DNA from 2 places in the Sphingomonas sp. M6A6_1c genome. Region 2 is predicted to be linked to the other one. Evidence: riboswitches for the same ligand, from Rfam matches in the RefSeq annotation. Region 2 holds a riboswitch; the other holds the start of a gene.
The links. Region 2 has a riboswitch for thiamine pyrophosphate ahead of thiC (phosphomethylpyrimidine synthase ThiC). Riboswitches for the same ligand answer to the same signal wherever they lie in the genome.

Region 1: linked by a shared signal. The riboswitch ahead of ACLBWH_RS12575 (TonB-dependent receptor) and the one ahead of thiC (phosphomethylpyrimidine synthase ThiC) in region 2 are both predicted to bind thiamine pyrophosphate.

What each region holds. Positions count from the first base shown of each region.
Region 1 covers NZ_JBKEZO010000005.1:297,015-312,713, forward strand. The annotation lists gene ACLBWH_RS12555 (exonuclease domain-containing protein) at 1-73, shown strand, start outside; gene ACLBWH_RS12560 (CsbD family protein) at 132-281, shown strand; gene pnuC (nicotinamide riboside transporter PnuC) at 307-873, opposite strand; gene ACLBWH_RS12570 (phosphotransferase enzyme family protein) at 870-2,000, opposite strand; gene ACLBWH_RS12575 (TonB-dependent receptor) at 2,005-4,281, opposite strand; TPP riboswitch at 4,338-4,447, opposite strand; gene mqo (malate dehydrogenase (quinone)) at 4,498-6,213, opposite strand; gene ACLBWH_RS12585 (sensor histidine kinase) at 6,548-8,221, shown strand; gene ACLBWH_RS12590 (sigma-54-dependent transcriptional regulator) at 8,218-9,507, shown strand; gene ACLBWH_RS12595 (DUF2161 domain-containing phosphodiesterase) at 9,455-10,204, opposite strand; gene ACLBWH_RS12600 (hypothetical protein) at 10,205-11,602, opposite strand; gene ACLBWH_RS12605 (hypothetical protein) at 11,679-11,819, opposite strand; gene ACLBWH_RS12610 (SDR family oxidoreductase) at 11,965-12,951, opposite strand; gene ACLBWH_RS12615 (TonB-dependent receptor domain-containing protein) at 13,052-15,699, opposite strand, start outside.
Region 2 covers NZ_JBKEZO010000002.1:453,682-469,380, forward strand. The annotation lists gene ACLBWH_RS05230 (LL-diaminopimelate aminotransferase) at 1-630, shown strand, start outside; gene ACLBWH_RS05235 (acyl-CoA thioesterase) at 630-1,088, shown strand; gene ACLBWH_RS05240 (phytoene desaturase) at 1,297-2,772, opposite strand; gene crtY (lycopene beta-cyclase CrtY) at 2,798-3,964, opposite strand; gene ACLBWH_RS05250 (GNAT family N-acetyltransferase) at 4,040-4,546, shown strand; gene ACLBWH_RS05255 (sterol desaturase family protein) at 4,799-5,623, shown strand; gene ACLBWH_RS05260 (DUF2141 domain-containing protein) at 5,592-5,978, shown strand; gene ACLBWH_RS05265 (MipA/OmpV family protein) at 6,065-6,913, shown strand; gene ACLBWH_RS05270 (anti-sigma factor) at 6,978-7,703, opposite strand; gene ACLBWH_RS05275 (sigma-70 family RNA polymerase sigma factor) at 7,693-8,268, opposite strand; gene ACLBWH_RS05280 (ferritin-like domain-containing protein) at 8,481-9,509, shown strand; gene ACLBWH_RS05285 (ferritin-like domain-containing protein) at 9,524-10,579, shown strand; gene ACLBWH_RS05290 (ferritin-like domain-containing protein) at 10,806-11,900, shown strand; gene ACLBWH_RS05295 (ferritin-like domain-containing protein) at 11,941-12,945, shown strand; TPP riboswitch at 13,213-13,322, shown strand; gene thiC (phosphomethylpyrimidine synthase ThiC) at 13,361-15,274, shown strand; gene ACLBWH_RS05305 (hypothetical protein) at 15,402-15,699, shown strand, end outside.

The sequences.
Region 1 (15,699 bases), on a different contig from region 2:
GTCGATCCGGATCGTGTCGGCGCGGACGCCCGGCCTGCTCGACGACAATTCCGGGGCCATTGTTGGCGACTGAGGGGTTGAGCCGTGGACGACGGGGCGCTTCCGCGCTCCCGAACCGCGAAGGACGTCTCATGGGTAAATTGATCTCCGGCATCGAAGGCGCGATCAACGCCGCCGTCGGCAAGGCCAAGCAGAACGCCGACAATCCGTCGCTGCACGAAGAAGGCGCCGAACAGGAAGCACGCGGCACCAAGCAGCAGGCCGACGCCAAGAAGAAGTAAGCGGACGTGCAGGCCGTCGGCGGGATCAGCCCTGCCGGTGGCCGCCCGCCCGGCGCCATTGCCGATAGCCAAGGACGGCGAGCCCGACCATCGCCGCATAGAGGCCGGCGGTCGGCAGCAACCCCTTCCAGACGAACATGCCGACGTAACAGACGTCGACCACGATCCACAGCAGCCAACTGGCGGCGTGGCGGCGCCCGGTCCAATATTGCGCGACGAGGCTGAAGCTGCTCAGCGTCGCGTCCATCCAGGGCAGCGCCGCGTCGGTATGGTGGCTGGTCAGCCAGCCGATGCTCACCGCCCCCACCGCGCCCGCCGCCAGCCCGGCGAGCGCCTGCGCCGGCCGCAGCGGCGCCACCACCACCTCGCCCTCGCTATCGGTCCCGCGCGCCCAGGCGACCCAGCCGTAGACGATCGCGATCGCGAACAGCAGTTGCAGCACCATGTCGGCGTACAGCCGCACGTCGAGGAACAGCTTCGCATACAGCGCGCAGGCGAGCAGATTGACCGGCCAGCACAACATGCGCCGCCGCGCGGTCAGCCAGATCCCGGCGAAGCTGACGACGACCGCGACGATCTCCAGCGGGGTCATGGCCTGGCCTCGCCGATCCGGCGCAGCAGCTTCTGCCCCGCGGCGGAGCGGAACCACGCGGCATGGCCGATCGCGTAGCCGTCCCAGGTCAGCGCCGCGGCGGCGGGATCGGCGACCACCGCGGTAAAATAATCGATCTCCGACAAGGCGAATTCGAGATGGACGAGCGGTAGCAGCCTGACGATCGCGGCGATGTCGGCGGCGGCGAGCGGGGCGACCGATGCATAGCCGGCGAGCAGCGCCAGCGCCGCCGCGGGATCGGCGATGTCGTCGCCCTGCGGCAGGTCGAGCCAGCGGATCGCGCTGCGTTCGATCGCGGTGGCGATATCGTGCACCGCGCAGCTACGGTCGGCGAGGCCGAAGTCGATCACCGTCCGCACGCTGCCGTCGTCCGCCCACAGCAGGTTCGACGGATGCCAGTCGTTGTGCGTCCACAAGGGCGGCTGCTCCGCCAGCACCGCGGGCAGGCCGTCGCCCAGCGTCGCGAACAGCGCGGCGAGCTGCGCCCGCCACGGCCGCGTCGCCAGGAACGCGGCAAGCGCCGGCCGGGCGGCGACATAGGCCTCGGCCGCCGCGAGCGGATCGTGCGCCGGCAGGATCGTGAAGCTGGCGACCAACGGCTGCGCCCGGCGGGCAGGGGCGGCGAAACCGGCCGCGGCGATGTGAAGCCGCGCCAGCGCTACCCCTGCGGCGTGCGCCTGCGCGTGCGAGAAGAACGGCGTCCACGACAGCCGGTCGCGGTAGAGGTCGGCGCCCGGTGCCTGCCGGTGCAATTCGTAGCGCCACGCGTCGATCGCGATCGCGGTCGTACCGCCCGCACTCGCGATCACCTCCGGCACCGAAACGCCGGCATCGGCGAGATGCGCGATGAACGCATGTTCCTCGGCCAGCCCCGCGATCGAGCGCAGCTTGTAGTGGTGGCGCTTGAGCAGGACGGTGCCCGCCTCGGTATGGACGAGCGCGGCTGCCGAGAAGGGGCGCGGCGAATGCCAGTGCAGCCCGGTCAGCCGCCCTGCCGCCGGAAAGCGCGCCAGCACCGCGGCGGCCTCGCCGGTGGTGATCGCCGGCCAGGTCGGCGCCTCCAGCGCCTGCCCCATGCCGTGCACCAGATGAGCGGCGGGCGTCATCGCCTCAGAAGGCGCGCGAGAGGGTCGCCATCACCGCGGCGCCGCTGCCGATATAATAAGCGGGCGCCTGACCGGCGATGACGGTGCCGTTGCGGCCGATAGTGTCCTGCGCGTTGGGGGTCACCGCCTGGACGCCGGCGAGCACGTGCGGATCGGTGACGTTGATCGCGTTGACGCGCAGGTCGGTCCGCTTGCCGTCGAGCCAGTCGGCCAGATGCACGCCGATCGACAGGTCGAGCGTCGCATAGCCCTTGATGCTTTCGTCGTTCATGAAGCTGGCATATTGCCGGCCGAGATATTTCGACGCGATGCTGCCGAAGAACCGACCGTCGTCGTAGGTGCCGCCCGCGCCGAACTGCACCGTCGGGCTCGACACCGCATGCCGGCCGCGCGTCGGCAGCAGGTCGCCGCCGACCGGCAGATCGTCGTCGAGCCGCGCATGCAGATACTCGCCCGACAGATAGAGGCTGACCGCGGCGACCGGACGATAGTCGATCTCGGCATCGACGCCATAAGAGGTCTGTCCGCCGGCGTTGAGCGTCGCATTGACCTGCGCGCCGCCCTGATCGACCACCGTCGCGAGCTGGCGGTTGCGGAATTTGTAGTGGAAGCCGGTCACCGAGGCCGAGACCGCTTCGCCGATGAAGCGATAGCCGAGCTCTTCCGACACCGAATATTCGTTCTTGAGCGCGTTGCTGCCCTGCGCGACCAACGCCCCGCCGGCATAGCTGTCGTAGAGCGTGAATTCGTTGGGCGTGCGGAAGTTGGTGGTGAAATTGGCGAACAGCTGTTGCCGGTCGTCGAGCCGGTAATGGATCGCCGCGCGCGGCAGGGCTGCGAAACTGTCGATCCGCACCCGGTCCTGCGGCCCGGGCAGATAGTTGCGGCCGTTGCGCAGCACGTCGACGCCCTTGAACCCGACATCGACCGTCAGCCGCGGTGCGACGGCGATGCTGTCGGCGAGGAAAAAGCTCTTGGTGACGGTGACGGTGCGCTGGTTCTCATAGGCGAGCAGGCGGCCGTCGGCGGTGCGGATCGCTTTCGCGCGATAGCCCCAGCGGTCGGTCGGCCGACCATCGGCATCGATGCTGGTATAGGATTGGGTGACGCGATCGGTGCCGTAATCGAACCACAGCCCGGCGGTGATCCGGTGGCTGCCGGCCTGCAGCGTCAGCTTGGCGACGCTGCCGCCGCGGAACTGGTCGCCGGTGTAATTGCCGAGCACCGTCGCGACGCCGTCCACCGCGCCGGGCAGCGCGATCGGCTGCGCCAGTTCCTCGGTGCCGAGGAAATTGCCGGTGGTGGTGAGCTGCGTGCCGTAAGGCGAATTGCCGTAACCGAATTGCGCATAACTGGTGCTGTCGAACGTCAGCCGCTCGCCGAGCACGAGATGCACCGGCGCCGAGGCGTAGAGGTTGCGGAACGGCGCGCGATAGAGCCGCCAGTAATCGGTGGCGCCCGGCGTGTAGCGACTGGCGTAGTTGAAGCCGCGGCCCTGCGCATGCCATTCGGCGAGGGTGGGGCTGGGGTAGCTCGAGGAATTGGCGTCGTTGAACGACAGCGCGAGGCTGGCGCGATTGCCTGCGCCCCATTCGTTGAGCAGCTTGGCGTCGACATGCTGGCGGGCGTCGAAGCCGGCGCCGCGCCAATTGTCCGCCCGCGTGTTCGAATAGGACAGGAAGGCCTTGAGCCCGGTGCCGCCGATCGTCCCGCTGTCGATCCGCACGAAGCCGCGCCGCGCCGCATAGCTGCCGAGCGACAGATCGACGAGACCGCCCGCCCGTGCCCGGGGATCGTCAAGCGCCAGCGACAGCAGCCCGCCGGCGCCGCCCAGCGTCGGCGAGTCGATGTCGACCGACCCCTGCGCGATCGATATCCGCCGGAGGTTGCCGGGGTCGGCGAACTGTGACGGATAGGCGTAATAATAGCCGATGTCGTTCTGCGGCGCGCCTTCCATCAGCACGCCGATCTCGTCCTGCCCCAGCCCGCGCAGCGTCAGGCTGGAACTGGTCGACAGGCCATAGGGATCGCTCGACGCGACATTGGCGCCGGGCAGCAACGTGACGAGCTGGAAGGCGTTGAGCGTCGGCGCCTGTTTGACGATGAAGTCGGCCGAGATCGCGCTCTGGCTTTTCGGCGCCTGCTGGTCGGGCAAGAGCCCGGCGGGATCGGGATGGCCGACGACGCGGATCTCGGCGGGTTCGGCGGTCTGCGCCGCGGCGGGCGCCGCCAGCAGCAGCACCGGCACCCCCAGCGCAAGCCAGGATCGCGCGGGTCGCATGTCGAAACGGGAAACAAGAGCCGGAATCGTTCGCATCCACTTCATCGGAGGAACGACGGCGCACCGCAGACCCTCCCTACGCCGGTATCACCCGGATCAGGTTCAGCGGGTCATGGGCTGCTGCCCATTTCTCAGCCGCGCGTCAGCGGCCCCCCGGGGATGGCCCGGCTTAGGCGATCCCGCGGGGTAGCGATAGGGGGCTCGACGTGCGGGCGGTTACAGCGCCAGATCGGGGTGGCGGTCGGCCTTGACGCGGGTGCCGGCGGGGCGCGGCTGCGTGGCGACGTGGACCGCGGGCGGCGGCGTCGTCAGTTGCAGCGCATCGCTGGTCTGCGCCCATTCCTGCGCGAGCAGGTCGGGATGATCGTTGAGCGCGATCCCGTAGGACGGCACGATCCTGCGCAGGCCGTCCTGCCAGGCCGGGGTCGCGAGCCGCTTGGGGAAGACCGTCTTGAGCAGGTTCAGCATGATCGCCGGCGCGGTCGACGCCCCCGGCGACGCACCGAGCAGCGCGGCGATCGAGCCGTCCTGCGAGGCGACGATCTCCGTCCCCAGCTTGAGCACGCCGCCCTTGTCGGGATCGCGCTTGATGATCTGGACGCGCTGGCCGGCCTGCCACAATTTCCAGTCCTCCGCCCGCGCACCCGGCAGATATTCGCGCAGCGCCTTCAGCCGATCCTCGTCGGACATCATCAGCTGGCCGGCGAGATATTCGACGAGGTCGAAATTGTCCCAGCCGACCGCCATCATCGGGCGGAAATTGTCGAGCGTCACCGACGCCGGCAGGTCGAAATACGAGCCGTGCTTGAGGAATTTGGTCGAGAAGGTGGCGAACGGCCCGAACAGCAGCGCGCGCCGCTTGTCGAAATAGCGCGTGTCGAGATGCGGCACCGACATCGGCGGCGAACCGACCGCGGCCTTGCCATAGACCTTGGCGAGGTGACGGTCGGCGATCTCCGGCTTTTCGGAGACGAGGAACGAGCCGCCGACCGGGAAGCCGGCGTAATTGTCGGCTTCGGGAATCCCCGAGGCCTGCAGGATCGGCAGTGCGCCGCCACCGGCGCCGGCGAAGACGAAGCGCGCGTTGATGATCCGCTTGCCGCCGCCGTTGGTCGCCTCGGCGGTGACGCGCCAGCTCTTGTCGGGATTGCGTTCGAGCTTGCGCACCTCGTGGCCGCTGGTCAGCGTCACGCCCGGCTGGCGGCTGAGCGCGGTGACATATTGGCGCGTCACCTCGCCCCAGTCGCAATCGGTGCCGAGCGGCGAGCGCGTCGCCGCCAGCGGCAGGCCGCCGCTGCGCCCCTCCATCATCAGCGGCACCCATTGGCCGATCCGGTGCGGATCGGTGGTGAACTCCATCCCCGAGAACAACGGGCTGGCGCCGAGCGCCGCATGCCGCTTGCGCAGGAATTCGACGTTCTCGCGGCCCCACACCAGATTCATGTGCGGCGTCGAGTTGATGAAGGCGCGGGGATCGCTGAGCACGCCGGCGCGGAGCTGGTGGCTGAGGAACTGGCGGGTGATCTGCCATTGCTCGTTGATCTCGATCGCCTTGGCGATCTCGACGCGGCCGTCGGCGGCGTTGACCGGCGTGTAGTTCAGCTCGCACAGCGCCGAGTGACCGGTGCCGGCGTTGTTCCAGCCGTCCGAACTCTCGCCGGCGGCGCGGTCGAGCCGCTCGACCATCTCGATCGTCCACGTCGGTTCGAGCTGGCGCAGCAGCACGCCGAGCGTCGCGCTCATGATGCCGCCGCCGATCAACAGCACGTCGACGCTATGTTCGCTGCGCGCCTGCGCGCGCGCCGCCGCCGGCAGCAGCGCGGTGCCGCCCGCCGCGACGACCGAGCCGATCAGCCCGCGGCGGCTGATGTCGGGCGCCGAGAGCGTCGACCCGTCGGTGGCGAGGGCCGGCTCGCGCGTTTCGTGATGCATCGCATGATCCTTCTGCATGCGCTTCCGGTACGACGTCGGGGCGGGACGCGGATCGAAGCGGGGAGTGTCGCGGAACGGCGACGACCGGTTGGCCCGGATCGCTGCCGCCTTCGTCCGGCTCCGATGGAGCACGACGAAGCTGTCGACCCGCTTGTGCCCGACGCGGCGGTGCGGCCCGCGCAGAAAACGACATCATCATAAAACGTCCTTGTTACAGTTAGTTAGCTCGATTATTGATGTCCGATTCCGGCAGGCTTGGGCAGGAAGTGACACATCGCCCGAGCCCAAAGTGCAACTTCTTGCCCTATGCCGGGCGGACGGGTATTCGGGGGCGGTGAGTCTCCGCTTCCCGATCCGCGGCTGGCCCTGGCTGGCGGGCGTGCTGCTGCTGGCCGTCGTCGCCGCGCTTCTCGCCGGCGTCGCGGCGGAGCGATGGACGATCGCGCAGCAACGGGTCGAGGTGGCGCAGGACGCGCGGCTGCGCGCCGCGCTGCTCGACAGCGAGATCGCCCGTTTCCGGCTGCTGCCGCTCACGCTCGCCGACGATCGCGACATCGCCGCGGCGATCGCCGGTACCGGGGCCGCGCGCGCCGCGCTCAACCGCAAGCTGGAGGCGCTGGCGCGCGTCACCGGTGCGCCGGCGATCTATGTCGTCGGGCGCGACGGCTGGTCGATCGCGGCGAGCAACTGGCGCAGCCCGCGCGCCTTCGTCGGCATCGACTATCACGATCGCCCCTATGTCCGGCAGGCGGAGGCGCGCGGCGAGGGCAGCCATTTCGCGGTCGGCAGCGTCAGCCAGCGCCCCGGCCTCTATCTCGCCGCGCGCACCGCGACCGGCGGCGTCACCGTCATCAAGCTGGAGTTCGACCGGATCGAACGCGCCTGGGCGCACGGCGGCGGGATCAGCTTCGTGCACGACGCGGCGCGCCGCATCCTCGTCACCAGCCGCCCCGGCTGGCGCTTCGAGACGCTGACGCGCGGCGCGGCGGGGACCGTCGCACTCGTGCCGCTCGGCGACGGCCGGGTGCGGATCGCCGGTGCGCGGCCGACGTTCGTCGCGCAGGCGGTGCCGGTGCGCCAGGCGGGCTGGCGATTGGTGCAGATGCGCCCCGTCGATCGTGCCATCGCCTCGGCCCGCGGGTTCGCCGCGGCGGCGGCCGGCGCGAGCGTGATCGCGCTCGGCGTGATCGCCTGGACGCTGCGGCTGCGCGCGCTGGCGCAGCGGCGGCGGACCGGCGAACTGGAGGCGGCGGTCGCCGAACGCACCGCCGACCTGCGCCGCGAGGCGGCCGAACGCGCGCTGTCGGAGGCGCGCGGCGCCGAATTGCGCGAGGCGCTACGCCAGGCCAACCGGCTCGCCGCGCTCGGCCAGATCACCGCCAGCGTCGCGCACGAAACCGCGCAGCCGGTCGCGGCGATCCGCACCTATGCCGAGACGAGCCGGATGCTGCTCGATCGCGACCAGCCCGACGAGGTGCGCACCAATCTGCGCACGATCGCGCAACTCGCCGACCGCGTCGGCGTGGTGACCGCGCAGCTGCGCGCCTTCTCGCGCCGGCAGCCGCATGAATTGCGGCCGGTGTCGCTGGCCGAGGTGATCGACGGCGCGCTGCTGATCGTGCGCGAACAGCTCGAGGATGCGACGCTGGACCGGCCGTCGATCGATCCGGCGCTGATGGTGGTCGGCGGCAAGGTCCGGCTCGAACAGGTGCTGGTCAACCTCGTCCAGAACGCGCTCGATGCGCTCGCCGGCCGGGCGGACCGGCGCATCACGCTGACGCTGGTCGAGGATGCGGCGCACGTCCGTCTGCGGGTGGCGGACACCGGCCCCGGCATCGACCCGGCGATCGCCGCCGGCCTGTTCACGCCGTTCAACACCAGCCGGGCGGCGGGACTCGGCCTCGGGCTCGTCATCGCGCAGGACATCATGACCGACCTCGGCGGCTGGCTGCATCATCTGCCCTCGGCGAGCGGGGCGCTGTTCGAGATCGGGATGCGGCGCGCATGACCACGATGGACAAGGCGTTGGTCGTCGCGCTGGTCGACGACGAGGCGGACCTGCGCGCGGCGGCATCGCAATTGCTCGGGCTGCATGGCTTCGAGGTGCGGCCGTTCGCCGACGCGCGCAGCGCGCTGCCCGAACTCACCGCCGATTTTCCCGGCATATTGATCACCGACGTCCGCATGCCCGGCATGTCGGGGCTAGAACTGATGGACGCGGTGCGCAGCCGCGACGCCGATCTGCCGGTGCTGCTGCTCACCGGCCACGGCGACATCGGCATGGCGGTGGAGGCGATCAAGAACGGCGCGTGGGATTTCCTGTCCAAGCCGTTCGATCCCGAGGCGCTGGTCGCGGCGGCGGTGCGCGCGGCGACCGCGCGCGGGCTGACGCTGGAGAACCGGCGGCTGCGCGCGCTCGCCGACGAACAGCAGGGCGAGACGCTGATCGGCGACAGCCTCGCGATCCGGCGGCTGCGCGGCATGATCCCGCTGCTCGCCGATGCGCCGCTCGACCTGGTGATCGAGGGCGAGGTCGGCACCGGACGCGAGCATTTCGCGCGGCTGGTCCATCGCGCCGGGCGGCGCGCGCGCCATCGTTTCCTCGTCATCGATTGCGCGACGGTGCCGGTGGCGCTGGTCGAGCGCGAGCTGTTCGCGCGCAACGGCCCGATCGACCGCGCGCATCGCGGCACGTTGTTCCTCGACCATCTCGAAGCCGCCGGGCCCGAATTGCAGAACCGGCTGGCGCATTTCGCCGAAAAGCGCGCGCTGCCGCTCGATGGGCGCGATCCGCATGCGGTCGACGTGCGGATCGTCGCCGCGCTGGAGGAGGGACAGCGCGATCGCATCCTGCCCGGCCTGTTCCACCTGCTCGCCGGCGTGCCGCTGCGCCTGCCGCCGCTGTCCGAGCGCAAGGAGGATATTCCGATGCTGTTCGCGCATTTCGCCGCGCGCGCCGCCGAGCGCCATCGCTGCGCGGTGCCGGCGCTCGCCGATCACGCGATGCGGCTGGCGGCGCGGCCATGGCCGGGCAACGTGCTCGAACTGGAGAAAGCGGCGGAGCGCATCTGCCTCGGCCTCGACGACGGCGTGCCGAGCAGCGGCGAGCCGGCCTCGCTTCCCGAGCGGCTCGATGCATTCGAACGCGCGACGATCATCGACGCCATCGCCGCCGCCGACGGCGAGATCGCGGCCGCGATCCAGGCGCTGAAACTGCCGCGCAAGACCTTCTATTATCGCGTCAACCGGCTCGGGATCGATCTTCGCGCGATCCGTCGCCAGAGCCGTCCGTGACGGCCTGATCGCGAACGGGCGGGGGCAAGGTGGCAAGGCCGGCGGCGGACAGGCGGTAGACGCCGGGGCGGACCCGCTCGAACCATCCATAGACGTTGTTGCGCAGGATCGCGCCGGCATCCTCGGCGAGATGCTTGAGGTCGCGCGGGCGCATCTCCGCCGGGCCGATCCCTAACGCGCAGGCGATGGCGCGCTGGCGATAGGCGGTCATGATCGGCCGGCGCGTCGATCCGCCCTGCGTCGGGTCGCCCTTGCGGCCGGCATGTTCCTTGAGCAGCCGGCGCCGCTGCGGCAGGTTCGCGCGCGGGCGATAGGCGACCGGCTCGCACAAGACCGCCACCGTGCCGAGGCGCAGGTCGACGGTCAGCAGCCCGACGCCGAGCAGCCGGCACAGCCGGGTGACGCGGCCGTCCTGATCGCGACCGCGGCGGCTGGCGACGACGGCGAGATAGATATGGTCGGCGCAGCGCAGCCGATCGACCGCCTGGAGGACGAGTTCGAGCGTGAACGACAATTTGAGTTCGGCGATGACGAGGATCGGCGGCTCGCCCGGCTTCAGCCCGACCGCGTCGCATCCGCAGATCTCGCCCTTCACCGCGAAGCCGTGCGCTTCGAGGAACGCCTTGACCGGCGGATAGAGCGCGGTCTCGCTCAGGCGGACGCCGACGGTCGTCGCCGCGGCTGCGATATCGGTCATCTAGGCGCGGACGGCGACGGCGAGATCGCTGCGCACCGGGCCGAGCGTCGCGCGCAACACGCCGCCATGGCTCGTCGCGGTGGTGCGCGCCCGGATCGCGCCCTCGCGCGTGTCATATGCGGTGACGTCGTAGCGGCCGTCCGCGAGCCCCGGGATCGTCAGCATCGCGGGCGCCGCGTCGTCGCGCGGGGCGATCGTGCCCGCCTTCGACATGCTGTCGGTGCGCACTAGCCAGGCGAGCGCCTGCGCCGCGTCGCCGCAGCCGATCGCCTGCACGCCGGCATCGTCGCAGGCCATCGCGCCGGTCAGGTTGCGGCGGCGGAAGCGCGTCCAGTCGATGCACGGCAGGAACTCGGCCAGCGCGCGCTGCGCCTCCCGCATGCCGGGGGTGAGCACGTGGGGATGGCGGTTGGGCCAGCGCATCCCGCCGCCCGCGCCGCCGCTGGCGAGATGCGCCCATTGGATATGGCGGAAATATTCGTCGTCGAACGCGGCGGCGAGCGTGCGCTTCTTGTCCTTGAAGCTGTGGATCGGGCCGTGTTCCGAATCGAACACCGGCCGGCCGCTGCCCGCCTCGTTCACCGCGGTCTGCATCAGCCGCGCGACCGCGAGCGCCGGCATCACCGTGTCGCGCGGCGCGTCGATCGTGCCGCGCTCGTAGAGATGGGTGTTGGCGAAATCGAGATCGGGGTGGCGGAAGATCGGCTCGGCCAGCCCCGGGTGGTTGATCAGCTCCGGCCCGAAGATCGACACCGTCTGCAGATTGGCGACGCCGCGCCGCGCGATCTCGTGGTCGCGCAGCCACGGTGCGATATCGGCGATGAACGGCGCCACTGCGGCGGGATCGTCGCCGCCGTGCGCGGGGTGGATCTCGTTCCAGATGTCCCAGGCGAACAGCGCCGGGCTGCCGCCCCAGCGATCGCTGGCGAACGCGAGCCGCCGCTTGATCGCCGCGCGCGTCGCGGGGCAGGTCAGCCACGTCCGCGGGCTGGCGCACACCCCGCCATTGGCCCGGTTGTAGGGATGGTGGCGCCAGCGGACCCACATGAAGAACGTGTCGTAGGGGGTGAGCAGCACGTGCAACCCGACCTTCTCGAGCAACGCGAACAGATCGTCCCAGAAGCCGACCATATTGGGCACGAAACGCCCGACCGGCCGCTCGATATAGCGATGTTCCCCGTGGCAATATTCCAGCATCAGCCGGATACAGGTGACGCCGTGATCGCGCAGCCAGAGCAGATGCCGCTCGACCGCCGCGATGTCGCGCCGGCGGAACAGCGTCGCGAGTTCGGGCCAGATCACCGCATCGTTATGCCCGATCGGCGTCCATGCGGCGCCGTGTTCGGTGACGAAATAGGGCAGGCCGGGCCGGACCTGGATGCGGGGCGAAGACGACACCGCGCTCGATTACCCCCGGCCCCCGCGAATGACCATCCCGCTCCTCCGTCCGGCCGGAAGATCGTCGATCTGCCAGCTAGATGTCGAACAGGAAGCGGAACCAGCCCCGGTACATGCCGCCGATCGCGATCAGGCAGGCGACGACGAGCAGCGCGACCGCGGCATAGACGACCGGCCCCGGCTGCACCTTCTCCGAACGCTTGCTCCTGTCGATCATGCCGCACCGCCTTCCGCATGCGATCGTCGCCGTGACGGCCGATCCTGCCGCGAGCAGGGTACAGATCGCCGACGCCGGTCGCAACGGAGGGGTGACGGCGAGCCCCGACCCGGCCAGCCGCCACATCCCCCGAATGATCAGCGGGTTACGCCGGCTGGCCGTTGCCGCCGGTGGCGCCGAAGATCTGGCCGGTCGAATAGCTCAGCGCCGGATCGGCGGCGGCGACGTAGAGGCCGGCGATCTCGGCGGGCTGCCCCGCACGTGCCAGCGGCGAGTCGCTGCCGAAGCTCTTGAGCTTGTCGGGCGTCGCGCCGCCGCTGACCTGCAGCGGCGTCCAGAACGGCCCCGGCGCGACCGCATTGACGCGGATGCCGCGGCTGCCGAGCTGTTTGGCCATGCTCTTGGTGAAATTGAGCACCGCGGCGCGGGTGAGCGCGTAATCGACGATGTCGGGCGAGGGGTTGCCCGCCTGTTCGGACGAGGTGTTGACGATCACCGACCCGGCACCCATCCGCTCGACCGCCGCCTTGGTCAGCCAGAAGGGGGCGTAGACGTTGGTCTTCATCGTATCGTCGAAATCCTGGCTGGAGATGTCGGCGATGCCGGGGCGGGTCTGCTGCCGCGCGGCGTTGTTGACGAGGATGTCGAGCCCGCCGAGCTGCTCGGCCGCCTGCTGCACCAGCTTGCGGCAGAAGCGTTCGTCGCGCAGATCGCCGGGGATGGCGACCGCCTTGCGGCCCTCCGCACGGATCAGCGCGACGACTTCGCGCGCATCGGGCTCCTCCGCCGGCAGATAGTTGATCGCGACGTCGGCGCCCTCGCGGGCGTAAGCGATCGCCGCGGCGCGGCCGATGCCGCTGTCGCCGCCGGTGATCAGCGCCTTCTTGCCGGCGAGTCTGCCCGATCCCTTGTAGCTCGTCTCGCCATGGTCGGGGCGCGGCGTCATCTTGCTGGCGAGGCCGGGCCAGGGCTGGCGCTGCACCGGATAGGGCGGCTTGGGGTAAGCGGCGGCGGCGGGCGTCGTGGCGGCGGCGGCGCCGCCGGCCTGTGCGGCGGCGGCATTGGCGGCGGCGGCGGTGCCGGCAGCCAACGCTGCCCCCGCCACGAAGGTGCGGCGTGTGGTATCGGTCATGATCGTTACTCCCGGAAAGATCACGACCAGAAGCGACGACCGATCGGTTCCGTTCCGAACCCATCGGGCTGACGACGCAAGGATCGGCAGCCCGGTACGGTTACAGACCGTAGGAGAGGCGCAGATAGCCGAAGCGGCCGGGGATGTCGTAGGTGGTCGGGTCGAAATTGTTGAGGCTGCAGCTGAAGCAGGCCGGCGGGTCCTTGTCGAAGACGTTGTTGACGCCGAAGGTGAAGGCGAATTTGGCGTCGAGCCAGCTCGGGCGGACTTGCAGCTGCGCATCGCCGTACAGCCGGCTCTTCAGCTCGTTCTCCGCCGCGATCTCCTGGACGTTGTCGATGTAGCGCGCGGTGATGCTCGCGGTGACCGGGCCGAGCGTCCAGTCGATCGTACCCAGCCCCTTGAAGTGCGGATAGGCCTGATCGGGTGAGCCCCGCTCGGTGCCGACGTAATCGGTGGTGGTGAAGCTGTCGGTCGCCGGGGTGCGCTCGGCATATTTGAGCAGGTAATTGCCCGAGACGTAGAGGCCGAAGCGGCCGGCGCCGGTCTCGCCCGACCGGATGGTCAGCGTCGCGTCGATGCCTTTGGTGCGGACGCCGCCGGTGTTGAGCAGCAGGCCGTTGATCGCGGTGACGATGCCGCTCGGCGCGCGGCGGATCGCGGTGCAGCTCAGGGCGTCGCCGGTTTCGGCGCAGCGGCTGAGCAGCACCTGCGCCGGGATCGCGGCGATCGCGCCGTCGACCTTGATGTCGTAATAATTGACCTCGAGGCTGAGCGCCGAGAGCGTGCCGTTGCGCGCCCAGCGCGGGCTGTAGACACCGCCGAACAGCAGGGTGCGCGCGGTCTCGGGGCGCAGGTCGGGGTTGCCGCCGGTCAGCACCGGCAACTGGCCCGACGGCTCGGCATAGCTGCCGCTGGCGGGAACGCCGTTGGCGACGCAATTGGCGCGCACCGTCGCGTTCGTCGGGAACAGGCCGCCCGCCGCGCTGGTGCAGGGATCGTCGATCGTCGCGTCGTAGCGCGACTGCGCGCCATAGAGTTCGCCGATCGACGGCGCGCGCAGCGATTCGGCATATTGGCCGCGCAGCAGCAGGTCGTTGAACGGCTTCCACAACGCGCCGCCGCTGAACGTCGTGTTGCTGCCGAAGGTCGAGTAATTCGAATGCCGGACCGCGCCGTTCAGCTCGAACGAGGCGATGGCGGGCAGGTCGCGCAGCAGCGGCAGGCGGATCTCGCCATAGACCTCGTCGACGTTGAACCGGCCGCTCGCCGCCTGCGCGGGGATGTCGGCGCCGAGGCCCGCCTGGATGATCGGATCGGGGGTGAAGCTGCCGAACTGGTAGCGATGCTCGTAGCCGATCGCGATACCGACCGGACCGCCGGGCAGATCGAACAATTCGCCCGACAGATTGGCGGTATAATCGTTGAGCGTCTGGCGGCTGCGATCGCGTTCGTCGAAGCCGATATAGCCGAGCATCGCCGGGGTGATCGAACCGACGCCGCCGAAGAAGTTGAACGGCACGCAGTCGTCGGTGCACTGGCTGACCGGGCCGATCGCGCGGGCGAGGCGGGCGGCGTTGATGTTGCCGGTGAAGAGCTGCTTGGCGTCGTTATAGCCGAGCACCGCATTCACGTCCCAATACCAATTGCGGTCGAACATCCGGAACTTGCCGTCGAGCGTGCCGGTCAGCGACATGGTGTCGACCTGCTGGCTGTAGGTGCGCTGCCCGGCCTCGACGAGGCGGCGGAAGATCGCGGTGTAATTCTGCCCCGGGGTCAGCGTGACGCCGAACGGATTGTACGGGTTGGTCGCGTCGACCGACAGCCCGTCGAGCATGTTGCCGTTGCCGACGTCGGGGCCGATGCCGAGCGGCAGATAGGCCGCCTGATTCTGCGAATTGCGCCGGTTGTAGACCGCCTTGACGCTGAGGTTGATCGCGTCGGAGAAGCGCGCGCGGGCGTTGACGAAGCCGCCGAACCGCTCGACCGGGGTCAGGAAGTAATTGAACGGCGCGAAATTGTAGCGGTCGGCGGCGGTGAACGCCTTGAAGTCGCCGGTCGCCAGCGTCGGGTCGTAGACCGGGCGGCCGCTGGCGACGGGGCCGCGCAGCGTGATGTTCTGGCCGTTGACCAGGAAGCGACCGAGCGGGGTGAAGCTGGAACAGCCGCCGATCGGGTCCGAACAGCTCGTCTGGCCGGGGTTGGGGAATTGCGAGATGCTGCGGTTCGCCGCGCTGACCGATTCCTGCTTGGTGTAATAGCCGCCCGCGACGACATGCACGTCGTCGCCGCCGACGCCGTAGCTGAGCTGGTAATCCTGCGTCTTGCCGTCGTTGTCGCCGAGGAACTGGCCGTATTGCGCCGAGCCCTTGAAACCCTTCTGGCTCTGTTTGGTGATGATGTTGACGACGCCGGCGATCGCGTCCGAACCATATTGCGGCGAGGCGCCCGATTGCAGCACCTCGACGCGTTCGATCATCGACGAGGGGATCGAGTTGAGGTCGACGGTTGCGGGAATGCCGCTCGCCGAGGCGCCGTTGACGAAGCGCAACCCGTCGACCAGCACCAGGGTGCGCTTGGCGCCGAGATAGCGCAGGTCGAGCACCGCCGAGCCGGCACCGACGCCGCCGCCGTCGGGCGGGTTGCCGAAATTGCCCGAGCTGTTGAACTTGGAATTGAGCCCGCCCGACGAAGCCGGCAGCCGCTGCAACACGTCGGCGATCGAGGACAGGCCGGTGCGCGCGATCG
Region 2 (15,699 bases):
TGGGCGAAGGAGAACCAGGTCTGGATCATCTCCGACCTCGCCTATTCGGAACTGTATTACGACGGCAATCCGACGCCCTCGATCCTGCAGGTCAAGGGCGCCAAGGACGTCGCGGTCGAATTCACCTCGCTGTCCAAGACCTATAGCATGGCGGGCTGGCGGATCGGCTTCGCGGTCGGCAACGCCAAGCTGATCGCGGCGATGACGCGGGTGAAATCCTATCTCGATTACGGCGCGTTCACGCCGATCCAGGCGGCGGCCTGCGCCGCGCTGAACGGCCCGCAGGACATCGTCGAGAAGAACCGCCAGCTCTATCACAAGCGCCGCGACGTGCTGGTCGAGAGCTTCGGCCGGGCGGGGTGGGACATTCCGCCGCCGCGTGCGTCGATGTTCGCCTGGGCGCCGCTACCGCCGGCGGTCGCGCATCTCGGCAGCCTCGAATTCTCCAAGCAATTGCTCACCCATGCGCAGGTCGCGGTGGCGCCGGGCGTCGGCTATGGCGAGAACGGCGAGGGTTTCGTCCGCATCGCGCTGGTCGAGAACGAGCAGCGGCTGCGCCAGGCGGCGCGCAACGTGAAGCGCTACCTCCAGTCGATGGGCGTCAACACGCCGAGCCGGACCGCGGGCTGATGCTGCTGCGCGCCGCCGCCGACGGCGCGGCCGGCGGCGGCCCGCGCGAGGGCTTCGCCTTCGCGACGCGCTTCCGCGTGCGCTATGCCGAGATCGATGGGCAGAAGGTCGTCTTCAACTCGCGCTACCTCGAATATGCCGACGTCGCCGCGACCGAATTCTGGGAATGGACCGGGATCGGCGCGGCGCTGGGGCCGGTGTGGGAGCAGCTCGAATTCCACGTCCGCAAGGCGGAGGTCGACTATCTCCGCCCGTTCGTCTGGGGCGATACGGTCGCCGCGCACGTCCGCATCGCGCGGGTCGGCGGCACCAGCATGACGATGGCGATGGACATGGCGCACGGCACGACCGGGGACCTGCACGCGACCGTGTCGCTGGTGATGGTCAACGTGCATCTGCCGACGGGGCGGCCGGCGCCGATCCCGGAAGTGGTGCGGGGGTTTCTGGAGGCGTTGTAGAAACAAGCATTCCTCCCCGGAACGGGGAGGGGGACCAGCGAAGCTGGTGGAGGGGGGCTTCCACGAGCGCTATCGTTTGAGGAAGCCCCCCTCCACCACGCCGCTGCGCGTCCCGGTCCCCAGCGTCAGGTCGATCATGCCCCGCATGATCGAGGATCGTCCGGGGGACGATCCGACCTGGCGCTCCGTGCCGGGGAGGAATGAGCGTTTATCGCGCCGCCATCATCAGTGCCGCCGTCGCCTTGGCGCTTCCGACCACACCGGGGATGCCCGCGCCGGGATGCGTGCCCGCACCGACGAAATACAGGTTCGGGATATGGTCGTCGCGGTTGTGGACGCGGAAATAGGCGCTTTGCGTCAGCACCGGTTCGAGGCTGAACGCGCTGCCCAGATGCGCCTTCAGGTCGGTCGCGAAATCGTTCGGCGCATAACTGAACTTGGTGACGATCCGCTCGTGGATGTCGGGGATCAGCCGCCGCCCGACCTCGTCGAGGATGCGCTTTTCCAGGATCGGTCCGACCTCGTTCCAGTCGACCGGGAACTTGCCCATGTGCGGCACCGGCGCCAGCGCATAGAAGGTCGAATGCCCCTCCGGCGCGAGACTGGGGTCGGTGACGGTCGGATGGTGCAGGTAGAGCGAGAAATCCTCCGCCAGCACGCCGTGATCGTAGATGTCGGCGAGCAGTTCCTTATAGCGCGGCCCGAACAGGATCATGTGGTGCGGGATGCCCGGCCATGTGCCCTTGATGCCGAAATGGACCACGAACAGCGACGGCGAATAGCTCTTGCGCTCGAGCCGCGCCTTGGTCCGCTGCGCACTGCGCGAATCGCTCAACAGGTCGCGATAGGTGTGCATGATGTCGCTGTTGGCGGCGACCGCATCGGCCTGCGCTTCCCAGCCGCTCCCGCAGCGCACGCCGGTGGCGCGGTCGCCCAAGGTTTCGATCGAGGCGACGGGATCGCCAAGCCGCAGCGTGCCGCCGATCCGCTCGAAATGCGCGACGAGCCCGGCGATCAGCCGGTTGGTGCCGCCCTTGGCGAACCACACGCCGCCGTCGCGCTCCAATTTGTGGATCAGCGCATAGATCGCGCTGGTCGTCATCGGGTTGCCGCCGACCAGCAGCGTGTGGAAGCTCAGCGCCTCGCGCAGTTTCTCGTTCTGCACGTATTTCGACACGATCGAATAGACCGAGCGCCACGCCTGGTATTTCGCCAGCGCCGGCGCCGCCTTGATCATCGAGGCGAAGTCGAGGAACGCGACATGGCCGAGCTTCTCATAGCCCTCGCGATAAACGCCTTCGGCATATTCGAGGAATTTGTGATAGCCGGCGATATCGGCCGGATTGAGCTTGCCGATCTCGCGCTGGAGCAGCGCCTCGTCGTTGGTGTAATCGAAATTGGTGCCGTCGACCCAGTTGAGCCGGTAGAAGGGCGTCACCGGTTCCAGCGTCACGTCCTCGGCCATGTCGCGGCCGGTGAGCGCCCACAATTCCTGCAAGCAGGCGGGATCGGTGATGACGGTGGGACCCGCGTCGAAGGTGAAGCCGTCGCGCTCCCAATAATAGGCCCGGCCGCCGGGTTTGTCGCGCGACTCGACGATGGTCGTCGCAATTCCTGCCGATTGCAGGCGGATTGCGAGCGCCAGCCCGCCGAACCCCGCACCGATGACGATCGCCGACTTCATGTTCGTTTCCATTCCTCTGCGCGGGTTACCGCCATGCCGTCGTTCGCAGGACCCTGATCGCACTGCCCACCGGGACCGGTGGCTTGCCCGTCAAAATCCGTATCTTGTCCTTGAGACTGGATCGCCCCGCATAGAAACGGGTGATCAGCGTCGGGTCGAGACGGTAGAAGCGCTCGATGATGCGCCAACGTTCCGCCGGATCGCCCGCACGGAACATCATTGCGCTCAGCATGCGATAGAAGGCGCCGTGCTTCCACGCCGCGCGGGCGTAATCGTGGGTGAAGTCCGCCAGCGCCCGGCCCGCGAAATCGGTGCGTTCCGCCAGTCGCACCGCCAGCCGTACCGCGTCGGGCAGCGAATAGCCGGTGGTCGGCTGGAACAGCCCGGCGCGCATCCCCGCCTTGGCGACGTTGGCGCCGCTCGACCGCCAATAGGCCTCGAAATCGCCCCCCAGCGTGATCGGCAGCACGCCCGCCTCGGTGCGCAGCACGCTGTCGACCTGCCAGCCGCGGCCCGCGGCATAAGCGGCGATCCGCAGCCCCAGCGCGGCGCGGTCGACGTGCGGCGTGTCGCTGTAATAGGTGTCCTCGACGAACATGCGGTCGGCGGCGAAGGGCAGGCAATAGACGAAGCGATAGCCGTCGATCTGCTCCACCGTCGCGTCCATCACCGTCGGGCCGGCGGCGCCGTGCGGCGCGTGGAGCAGCAGTTCCTGCCCGACGAACTTCTGCCAGCCGAGATCGAGCACCGACAGGTCGCCGGGCCCCCGGCAGTCGATCACCCCCTTGGCGGCGATCCGGTCGCCGTCGGCGAGCACCACCGCGGTCGCCGAGGCGGCGAGCACCTTGCGCCCGAGCATCATCGCCGGCGCTGGCAGCGTCGCGCGGATCACCGCATGCAGCCGCTCGCTGGTCACCGAATGATAGGTCGCGTCGATCTGCCGCGCGAGGTGCGGGAAGGCGACGTCATAGCCCTGCCAGTCGTGCACCGTCAGCGGCGTGACCAGCCAGCGATCCTGTGGCGCGATGTCGCTGCCGAAGAACGACCAGACGTGGTCGCCGCCGAGATGCGGTGCCGCCTCGATGATCCGCACGTCGAGGCCGGGGTGCCGCGCGCGCAGCGCCAGCGCGATCAGGCAGCCGGCGAGGCCGCCGCCGACGATCGCCACGTCGCAAGGGATGGTCGAACCCATGCCTGCGCCTAGCCCAAAGCGCACGACGGGAGAACCGGCTTTTACGCCGCCGCGCGCCGCGCTAGCCTCGCCGGCATGACGCCGCCCGTCCTCGCCACTGATCGCCTGATCCTCACCGTCCATCGCCCCGCCGATCTCGACGCGCTCGCCGCAATGTGGGCGCATCCCGCGGTGTTCGAACGGATCGGCGGCGTCGCGCGCAGTCGCGAGGAGGTGTGGCTCCGCCTGCTCCGCTCGATCGGCCAATGGCAGGCGTTCGATTACGGCAGCTGGGTGGTCCGCGACCGCGCCGGCGGCCTGGTCGGCGAAGTCGGCCTGCTCGAGTCACGCCGCGCGATCGATCCGCCGCTGATGCTGCCCGAGATGGGCTGGGCCCTCTCCCCGGCGGCGCACGGCCGCGGTTACGCCGGCGAGGCGCTCGCGGCGGTGTTCGCCTGGACGCAGGCGCAGGGCATCGCGCGCACGACCTGCATCATCGATCCGGGCAACGCGCCGTCGCTCCGGCTGGCGGCGCGGCTGGGGTACGAATTGGTGCGCACGGCGGATTACAAGGGCCGGACGATACGTGTGTTCGAACGGTAATTCCGTCCTCGCTTTAGTTGGGGAGGGGACCGCTGGCTGCAGGCCGGTGGCGGAGGGGGCGTCTCCGTAAATGCTGAGCTGACCGTATCCTCCCCCTCCGTCACGCCCTTCGGGCGCGCCACCTCCCCCTGGCGGGGGAGGATCGAAGTGCTTGTTTTCCCTTTGCAGAGCCGAAGATGGGGAATGCCGCACAAGCCAAGCCAGTCGCTTCCGCCATATCCCCGCGTCGGGAAATCCGCTACGTCCCGTGCCATGCTGCTCGCCGTCACCCTGTCCGCGCTGGCGATGACGATGATCGTCGGCGTGCGCTATCTCCTCGTCTCCGGTGCGTTCGCCGCGGCGACGCGGCTGCGCCATCCCGGCCTCTACCGCGGGCTCGATGCGCAGATGCGGCGCGAGATCGCATGGAGCCTCGCCTCCGCCGCGATCTACGGCATCCCCGCCGGCGTGCTCGCCTGGGGGTGGCAGGCGCATGGCTGGACGCGCGTGTATCGCGACGTCCACGCTTATCCTTTATGGTATTGGCCGGTATCGATCCTGCTCTACCTCGTCCTCCACGACACCTGGTTCTACTGGACGCATCGCTGGATGCACCGGCCGGCGGTGTTCAAGGCGGCGCATGCCGTCCACCACGCCAGCCGCCCGCCGACCGCCTGGGCGGCGATGGCCTTCCACCCGATCGAGGCGCTCACCGGCGCTGTGGCAATTCCGTTACTGGTGCTGGCAATTCCGATCCATGTCGCCGCTCTGGGCTTCGTGCTGGCGACTATGACGGTTATGGGCGTAACCAATCACATGGGCTGGGAGGTTTTCCCGCGGTTCATGTGGCGGGGGCCATTGGGCGGTTGGCTGATCACCGCCAGCCATCATCAGCGGCACCATGAGCAATATGGATGTAACTATGGGCTCTACTTCCGGTTCTGGGACCGCCTCTGCGGCACCGATCGCGGCGTCGGCGATTTCGCGCGCAGCCACGCGCGTGCCAAGGCGCAGGCGCAGCAACCGGCCGGTGGCGCTCGCCGCGCTGTTGCCGGCGGCGGCGCTGGTGCTCGGCGCGGCGCCGATCGCGCGGCTTGACGTTGCCGTCAGCCAGATGCGTTCGGCCAAGGGGCTGCTGCGCGTCTGCCTGACCGCCGATCCTGACAATTTCCCCGCCTGCGTCGACGATGCCGATGCGATCACCCGCTCGGTGCCGGCCAATGCGCACAGCCTGCGCTTCGAGGGCCTGCCGCACGGCCAATATGCCGTCGCGGTGATCCACGACGAGAACAGCAACGCCAGGCTCGACACCTTCGCCGGCATCCCGCGCGAAGGCTTCGGCTTCTCGCGCAATCCGCCGATCCGCTTCGGCGCGCCGCACTTCGCCGCCGCACGCTTCGCGGTGACCGGTGATGCAAATCAGCAACAGATACGGATGCATTACATCCTCTGATCGGTCGGCAATGGATAGCAACCGGCTTCCGCCGCGTTACGGCGTCGTAACAGGTTTGGAGCCGTAGTTTGTCCGCCAAGATCTTGATGCCGCTCGCGCTCGCCGCCGCTGCCGTATTCGTCACCCCGGCCGCCGCGCAGGAGGCCTCGGCGCCCGTGCAGTCGACCGAATTCGATTTCAACCGCGATACCGTTACCGTCGGCGCCGCCGGCGTCTATCTGAGCGATTACGAAGGCTCGAACGACTATCGCTTCACCGCCGCGCCGGGCGCGGTCGGCTCGATCAAGGGCTATGGCTTCGTCCTTGCCGGCAACCGGATCAGCGTCGACCTGATCCGCGACAAGCCCGGCCCCGTCTGGGACGTGCAGGCCGGCCCGATCGGCGTCGTCAACTTCAACCGCAGCAGCCTCAAGAGCATCGACGATCCCCGCGTGCGCGCGCTCGGCAAGGTCGATACCGCGATCGAGCTCGGCGGCTATGTCGGCATCGGCAAGACCGGGGTGATCACCAGCCCGTACGACCAATTGTCGGCGACGGTCAGCTATCGCCACGATGTCGCCAATGCGCACGACAGCGGCATCTGGCAGCCGAGCGTCAATTACATCACGCCGCTGAGCGAGAAGATGGCGGTGGCGATCTTCGCCTCGGCCGAGCGCGCCGGCCGCGGCTATGCCACGACCTATTATTCGGTGTCGCCGGCGCAGACGCTGGCGAGCGGCCTGCCGACCTACAATGCGCGCGCCGGCTGGAAGAACTATTCGCTCGGCGGGCTGTTCACCTATTCGCTGACCGGCAATTTGCTCAAGGGCTTCAAGGTCGTCGCCGGCGGCACCTATGTTCGCATGCTCAACGGCTTCGCCGACAGCCCGCTGGTCAGCGTCGCCGGGTCGCGCAACCAGTGGCTGGGCGCGGTCGGGCTCGCCTATACGTTCTGAAGGCAAGAGCATCCAACCATCGTCCCGGCCCCGGCGGGGACGATGGTAGACGCGAACCGCATCGTCACCCGCTGAGCTTGCCCGTCGCGACCACCGGGCCGGTCGGCAGCCCGGTCGGCGAACCGCCCGCCGGCTCGATCGAGATCGCCAGCACCGTCTCCGCCGCGAGCGCCGGCCGCACCGCCGCGGGCACGATCACCCGCGCCGGCCCCGCCGGGATCACCCCGAGCGAGCGCGGCGCGGCCGATCCCTGGATCGCCCACAATTCCGCCGAATGCCCCGCCGGTACGTCGACACCGCCGGCGATCCGCACCGTCGCGCTCGCAGGATCGTAGGCGGCGGCGATCGGCGCGCCCTTGCCAGTCGGCACGATCGCGGCGAGCAGCGGCGCCGGCGCGGCGACCGGCACGCGCACCGGGATGCGGATCGGCGCGGGCGCCGGCCGCAGCATCAGCAGCGTCGTCACCGCCAGCAACAGGCAGGCGGCGATGCTCGCCGCCACCGCCAGCCCGCGCCAGCGCGCGACGCCGCCCGCATTGTCGTTCGCCGCCACAAGCACGCCGCGCTGCGCGTCGAGCGAGGCCTCCACCCGCGTCGCCACCGCGTCGGGCGCGGCCACCGCCGGCCAGGACGCGAACAGCGCGCCCAGCCAGTCGCGCCAGCGCTCCACCTCGCCGGCGAAGCCCGGCTCGCTCGCCAGCCGCCGCAACGCCGCGGCGCGTTCGCTGCCGTCGAGCAGCCCCAGCGCCAGCTCGGCGGCGGTCATGTCGGGGAGGTCGTCACTCGCCATCGAGGCACCCCCGCAAGGCGAGCAGCCCGCGCCGTACCCAGCTCTTCATCGTGCCGAGCGGCACCGCCTGCGCCACCGCCAGCTCGGCATAGGTCAGCCCGCCGAAGAAAGCGCTGCGGATCGCGCCACGCTGGCGCGCCTCGATCGTCTCCAGACAGTCGTGCAACCGCGCGCGCTGTTCGTCGGCGATCAGCGCATCGTCCTGCGCCGCCGCCGGATCGGGCATCGCGTCGGCATCCTCGACCGGCGCGATGCGCGCCCGGCCATGGCGTCGCCGCCAGTCGATCGCCCGGTTGCGCGCGATCGTCGCCAGCCACGAGATCGGGCTCGCCCGTCCCGGCTGATAGGCCCCCGCGCGGTGCCAGATGGTGAGATATACGTCGTGCAGCACGTCCTCGGCGCCTTGCCTGTCTTCGCAGATACGCAGGCATATCCCGAAAAGCTTCGCCGAGGTCAGACGGTAGACGGTGCGAAAGGCGTCGCGGTCCTCCTCGCCGGTGCGGACCAGCGCCTCGACCAGGATCGCGCGAGCCGCCTGGGGGCTGGAGGGGGCGGCGGGAGACACGATGATGGGCTAACCCGGCGCGCGCCTTGCGGCAATATCCCGCGGCCAACATTCCGACCATGTCGGATCATTTTGCAAAATAGACATAATGTTTCGGCCGCGACGCATCTTTCAGCGGCCCGGCAACGTAGCTCGCCACAGGTCTTCCGGTCGCCCGTCGATAGCATGCGGCGATGACGGAGGACCGCATAAGGTGAGGGAGGTTGCTGACGATGACCCAGACGGACCAGATCATCGAGGCGTTCGACGCCCGGGCGCGGCGACGCGAGGAACGGCGCGGATTCTTCAAGAACGCGATGGGCATGGCGGCGGTGACCGCAGCCGGCGCGGCGGCGATGTCGATCGCCAGCGACGCGGCGGCGCAGACCGCGGTGACCGAGGTCGACGTGCTCAACTTCGCGCTCAACCTCGAATATCTCGAAGCGCAATTCTACAGCTATGCCGCCTTCGGCACCGGCCTGCCCGCCAATCTGCTGACCGGCGGCGTCGGCACGCAGGGCACGGTGGTGACCGGCACCGGCACCGGCTCGGCCCGCCAGGTGCAGTTCAGCGACCGCGGCATCGCCGCTTATGCGCGCGAGATCGCCGCGGACGAAGTGGCGCACGTCACCTTCCTGCGCGCCGCGATCCGCGGCACCGGCACCAGCGACGCGCTGATCGCCGCGCAGCCGCAGATCGACATCTCGGGTGCCACCGGCGGCGCCTTCGCCGCGGCCGCCGCCAGCACCACCCCGGCGCTGACCGGCTTCGACCCCTATGCGAACGACGACAGCTTCCTGCAGGCGGCCTTCATCTTCGAGGACGTCGGCGTCACCGCCTACAAGGGCGCGGCGGGCGCGCTGTTCAACAACAAGACCTATCTCGAGGCGGCCGCCGGCATCCTCGCGGTCGAGGCCTATCATGCCGCGATCGTGCGCACCGCGCTCTACGCGCGCGGCATCGCGACGCCGACGATCATCACCGCGCAGAACAACGTCGCCGCGACGACCGCGATCTCCAACCTGCGCGACTCGGTCGACGGCACCACCGATCTCGACCAGGGCATCGCCGCGACGACCACCAACGCGGGCACGACCTCCAACATCGTGCCGCTCGACGCCAACGGCCTCGCGTTCAGCCGGACGCCGGCGCAGGTGCTCAACATCGTCTATCTCAATCCCCGATCGGTGACCGCGGGCGGGTTCTTCCCGAACGGCATCAACAACGGGAACAGCGGGCTGCGCAGCAGCGCCGCGAACTGAGCAGGGGTGGATATATGACCAAGGAACTCTCCGTCCTCGCCATCGTCGAGGCAACCGCGGCGCGCCGCCGGGCGCGACGCGCCTTCATGAAGACCGCTGCGACCGGCGTCGCCGCAGTCGGCGGCCTGTCGCTGCTCGCCGCCTGCGGTGGCGACGACGACAATATGTCGGTGCCGTTTCCGACCCCGACCCCGACGCCGACCGCGACCTCGGTCAGCACCGACGTCGCGGTGCTCAACTTCGCGCTCAACCTTGAATATCTCGAAGCGCAATTCTACAGCTACGCCGCCTTCGGCACCGGCCTGTCGGCGTCGCTGCTCACCGGTACCGGCACGCAGGGGTCGGTCGTCACCGGCTCGGGCGACGGCTTCCCGCGCGCGGTCAATTTCACCGCCGACCCGCTGATCGGCCAATATGCGCGCGAGATCGCGCAGGATGAGATCGCGCACGTCACCTTCCTGCGCACGGCGCTCGGCAGCGCCGCGGTCGCCCAGCCGGCGATCGACATCTCGGGCACGGCGACCGGCGCGTTCACCGCGGCGGCGCGCGCGGCGGGCGTCGTCGCGTCGAACGGCCTGTTCGATCCATATGCCAGCCCGACCAACTTCCTGCTCGGCGCGTATATCTTCGAGGATATCGGCGTCACCGCCTACAAGGGTGCCTCGCCGGTCATCTCGTCGATGTATCTCGAAGCGGCTGCGGGTATCCTCGCGGCGGAGGCCTATCATGCCGGTCTCGTCCGCACGATCCTCTACACCCGCGGCGTCACCAACGCCGATCTGATCACCGCGACCACCAAGATCTCGGACGCGCGCGATCTGCTCGACGGCACCACCGGCGGCACCAACGGCGACGACGACCAGGGCATCGCCGGCACCAACATCGGCGCGGCCAATGCCGTGTCGAACATCGTGCCGACCGACAGCAACGGCATCGCCTACAGCCGCAGCGTCCAGCAGGTGCACAACATCGCCTATCTCAACGCGACCGGCGCCAACCGCACCCGCGGCGGCTTCTTCCCGGCGGGCACCAACAATCCCGACCCCGCCTTCACCGTCGGCCTCGGCTGAGCCCAGCCTTCCACGGGTTGGCCGGCGGTCCCTTCCACGCTGGCCGGCACACGGTCCTCCCCCGATTCGATGTCGGGGGAGGATTTTTTATGCGCGGTCGCCGCCGTTCCGTCGCGCCGCCGCCGATTTCCGCCGCGTCCGGGGTTGACGCCTCCCGCCGGATGCGGAACGGCAAGGCCATCCTGGGCGGCCGCCAGACCGCCCGCGCGTGGGGAGAACCCGAGTAATGACCGCCCGAACCGATACCGACAGCGCCCTCGCAGCGGCACTCGACGCCCGCGTCCAGCGCCGCAGCGAACGCCGCGACTTCTTCCGCACCGCGATCGGCGCGATGGCGGTCACCGCCGCGGGTGCGTCGGCGCTCGGCCTCGCCGGCGCTGCCGAGGCGCAGACGACGACGACCTATTCCGATCAGGATATCCTCAATTTCGCGCTCAACCTCGAATATCTCGAGGCGCAATTCTATGCCTTCGCCACCGGCGGCGCCGGCCTCGCCGCCACCCTGCTCACCGGTACCGGCACGCAGGGCGCGGCGAACGTCAGCGGTGGCGCCGCGGTGACCTTCACCGACCCGGTGCTCGCCCGCTACGCGCGCGAGATCGCCGCCGACGAGGTCGCGCACGTCACCTATCTGCGCACCGCATTGGGGAGCAGCGCGATCGCGCAGCCGGCGCTCGACCTTTCGGTCGGCCCCAACAGCGCCTTCTCCGCCGCCGCGGTCGCCGCCAAGCTGATCGCCGCGGGCCAGACCTTCAACCAATATGGCAGCGAGGAGAATTTCCTGCTCGGCGCCTATCTGTTCGAGGACGTCGGCGTCACCGCCTACAAGGGCGCCGCGCCGCTGCTTACCAAGACCTATATCGAGGCCGCCGCCGGCATCCTCGCGGTCGAGGCCTATCATGCCGCGACGATCCGCGGCGAGCTGTTCCGCCGCGGTTCGGTCGCCGGCTCGGCGCTGATCACCAGCGCCAGCGCGATCTCCGACGCGCGCGACAGCCTCGACGGCGGCACCGACATCGACCAGGGCATCACGCCGGGCGTCACCGCCGCGCCGGGCCAGATCCTGCCGACGCCGACGCCCACCGCGACGGCCACGGCCACGCCGACCCCCACGCCGACGCCGACCCCGACCGCGACGCCCACCCCGGTGCCGACCTTCGCGGTGTCCAACATCGTGCCCGCCGACGCCAACAGCGTCGCGTACAGCCGCACCCCCAATCAGGTGCTCAACATCGTCTATCTCAACGCCGCGGCGGCGAGTGCGGGCGGCTTCTTCCCCGCCGGCCTCAACGGCACCATCAAGGCGGCGACCGCCTCCTGATCCCGCCGTCCGTATTCAAAGCTTTCAGGGGATAGACCCGATGACCGATCTTCCGACCGACACGATCCTCGACGCGATCGCCGACCGCCGCGCCGAACGCCGCAACTTCCTGCGCTATGCCGGCGGGGCCGCCGCCTCGGCCGGCGCATTGTCGCTGCTCGCCGCCTGCGGTGGCGATGGTGACGGCAGCAGCAGCCCCAGCCCGACGCCGACCGCGACCACGCCGACCGTCGGCACCGATGCCGACGTGCTCAACTTCGCGCTCAACCTCGAATATCTCGAGGCGAGCTTCTACAGCTGGGCGGCGTTCGGCCAGGGCCTGTCGAGCGGCATCATCAGCGGCGTCGGCGCGCTCGGCACCGTCACCGGCGGCGCGCAGGTGAACTTCCAGGACCCGATCGTTGCGCAATATGCGCGCGAGATCGCCAATGACGAGGTCGCGCACGTCACCTTCCTGCGCTCGATCCTCGGCAGCTTCGCGGTGGCAATGCCGGCGATCAACATCGGCGGCGACGCCAACGGTGCCTTCACCACCGCGGCGCGCGCCGCCGGCGTGGTCGGCGGGAGCGGCGTCTTCAACCCCTATGCCGACGACATCAGCTTCCTGCTCGGCGCCTATCTGTTCGAGGACGTCGGCGTCTCCGCCTACAAGGGCGCCTCGCCGCTGATCGTCAACAAGCTGTTCATCGAGGCCGCCGCCGGCATCCTCGCCACCGAGGGCTATCACGCCGGGCTGATCCGTTCGGTGCTCTATCGCAAGGGCGTCGACCCCGCCGAGACGCTTGCCGGCGCCTCGTCGATCCTCAACAACGCGCGGCTGATCTCCGACGCGCGCGACAGCCTCGACGGCAGCAGCGACATCGATCAGGGCATCGGCGACACCACCACCGCCAACGTCGTGCCGACCGATACCAACGGCCTCGCCTATAGCCGCTCGACCGGCCAGGTGCTCAACATCGTCTATCTCAACAAGGCTGCGGTCGCCTCGGGCGGGTTCTTCCCCGCCGGCATCAACGGCAACATCCGCACCTCCGCCGCCAACTGACGCTCCGATGCCCTCCCCTCCGGGGGAGGGCGATTGCGTATGACCGGCCGGGGTGTCGCAGCGGCGCCCGTATCTTCCGTCATGCCGGACTCGATCCGGCATCCCGCTGCTTCGCGCCGTCCGGGGAAGCGGGACGCCGGCGCAAGGCCGGGGTGACGGAGCGGGTTCGGAAACCCGTTGGAACCAGCCCCACGCTGATAAGCAGTAGACCCCGGGCGGGCGGAGGAATGGGCTTGGCGCCCGCCGGCGAACCGCGTACACCATCATCGTTATCCCCGGGGGAGCGCTGACGCAGCGCTTGAGAGGAAGGCCGCAGCCTTCGACCCGCTGAACCTGATCCGGTTGATACCGGCGGAGGGAGGGAGCGGTTTCATCCGAAAACCCGCGTCCGCTCTCCGTTCATGGAGAGAGACTCATGGCCGACATTCCCGCGCGTACCGAGATTGGCGTCACCACCGGCCCGATCCGCGGCTCGAAGAAGATCCACGTCGGCCCGCTCGGCGTCGCGATGCGCGAGATCCACCTCGATCCCTCCTCGGGCGAACCGCCGCTGCGCGTCTACGACACCTCCGGCCCCTATACCGATCCCGATGCGCGGATCGACATCATGGCCGGCCTGCCGCAGCTCCGCCGCGCGTGGATCGAGGGTCGCGGCGATGTCGAGCGCTACGACGGCCGCGCGATCCGTCCCGAGGACAATGGCCAGCTCGGCCCCGACCGCTCCGGCGGCGTGCCGCAATTCCCCGGCGCCGCGCGCCGCCCGCTGCGCGCCCGCGCCGGCGCCAACGTCAGCCAGATGCATTACGCCCGCCGCGGCATCGTCACCCCCGAAATGGAGTATGTCGCGACGCGCGAAAATCTCGGCCGCGCGATGCTGCGCGACCACGTCCGCGACGGCGAGAGCTTCGGCGCCGCCATCCCCGATTACGTGACGCCCGAATTCGTCCGCGACGAGGTCGCGCGCGGACGTGCGATCATCCCGAACAACATCAACCATTCCGAATCCGAACCGATGGCGATCGGCCGCAATTTCCTGGTCAAGATCAACGCCAACATCGGCAACTCCGCGGTTGCCAGCAACGTCGCGGCGGAGGTGGACAAGCTCGTCTGGTCAATCCGCTGGGGCGCCGACACGGTGATGGACCTGTCGACCGGCCGCAACATCCACGACACCCGCGAATGGATCCTGCGCAACAGCCCGGTGCCGATCGGCACCGTGCCGATCTATCAGGCGCTCGAAAAGGTCGGCGGCATCGCCGAGGAACTGACCTGGGATATCTTCCGCGACACGCTGATCGAACAGGCGGAACAGGGCGTCGACTATTTCACCATCCACGCCGGCGTCCGCCTGCCCTACATCCCGATGACGGCGAAGCGCGTCACCGGCATCGTCAGCCGCGGCGGCAGCATCATGGCGAAATGGTGCCTCGCGCATCACAGGGAATCGTTCCTCTACGAACGGTTCGACGAGATCACCGAGATCATGAAGGCCTATGACATCGCCTATTCGCTGGGCGACGGCCTGCGCCCCGGCTCGATCGCCGACGCCAACGACGAGGCGCAGTTCAGCGAGCTCTATACGCTCGGCGAACTCACCCATCGCGCCTGGGCGCAGGACGTGCAGGTGATGATCGAGGGGCCGGGCCACGTCCCGATGCACAAGATCCAGGAGAATATGACCAAGCAGCTCGAGGTTTGCGGCGAGGCGCCCTTCTATACGCTCGGGCCGCTCACCACCGATATCGCGCCGGGCTACGACCATATCACCAGCGGCATCGGCGCGGCGATGATCGGCTGGTTCGGCTGCGCGATGCTCTGCTACGTCACGCCCAAGGAGCATCTCGGCCTGCCCGACCGCGACGACGTCAAGGTCGGCGTCGTCACCTACAAGCTCGCCGCGCACGCTGCCGATCTCGCCAAGGGCCACCCCGCCGCCAAGCTGCGCGACGACGCGTTGAGCCGCGCGCGCTTCGATTTCCGCTGGCGCGATCAGTTCAATCTGTCGCTCGACCCGGATACGGCCGAATCCTTCCACGACCAGACGCTGCCCGCCGAAGGCGCCAAGACCGCGCATTTCTGCTCGATGTGCGGCCCGAAATTCTGCTCGATGAAGATCACGCAGGAGGTTCGCGAATTCGCCGCGTCTCGCGCGGCGAATAGCGACCTGTTGGGAGCAGGTCGCGATCCCGAACCTCGCGCATTCACCGCCAAGCAGAATGCGCCCGTCGCCACCTTCGTCGCGGCGGAAGAGGCCGAGGCGGGAATGGCGGATATGAGCGAACGCTTCAGGGAGAAGGGCGGGGAGGTGTATCTGCCCGCCGCCGAATGATCTCCCGCTCCGAGTCGCTGAGGGAAATGCGCCCGTCCGTCAGCGACCTGGCCGCCGCACCTTGCCTGCCACCGCCGCCGGCCTAATTTCGGCGGCACCGGTCGGGGGACCGGGGAGGGGGCTCCAGATGAGTGTACCGATCGTCCTCACGCAAGCGGCGCCGGAGGCCGTCGATCCCGCCGCCGTCACGTCGCGTGCCAAAGCGCGCGCGTTGGCGATGCGCGGCAAGCTCGTCCAGACCTGGCTCTTCCCGCGCGATTTCGGCGGGCCGGCGGTTCGCGCCAACGAGCTGTTCGTCCCGCCCGACGCCGCGCGTCGCATCGAGGCGCTGATCGCCCGGCTGATCGCAAAGATCGGCGACGCGCCCCGGCGCACGATGGAGGTCCACCCCGCCTATCGCGGCGACAGCATCGTGCCGACCAGCA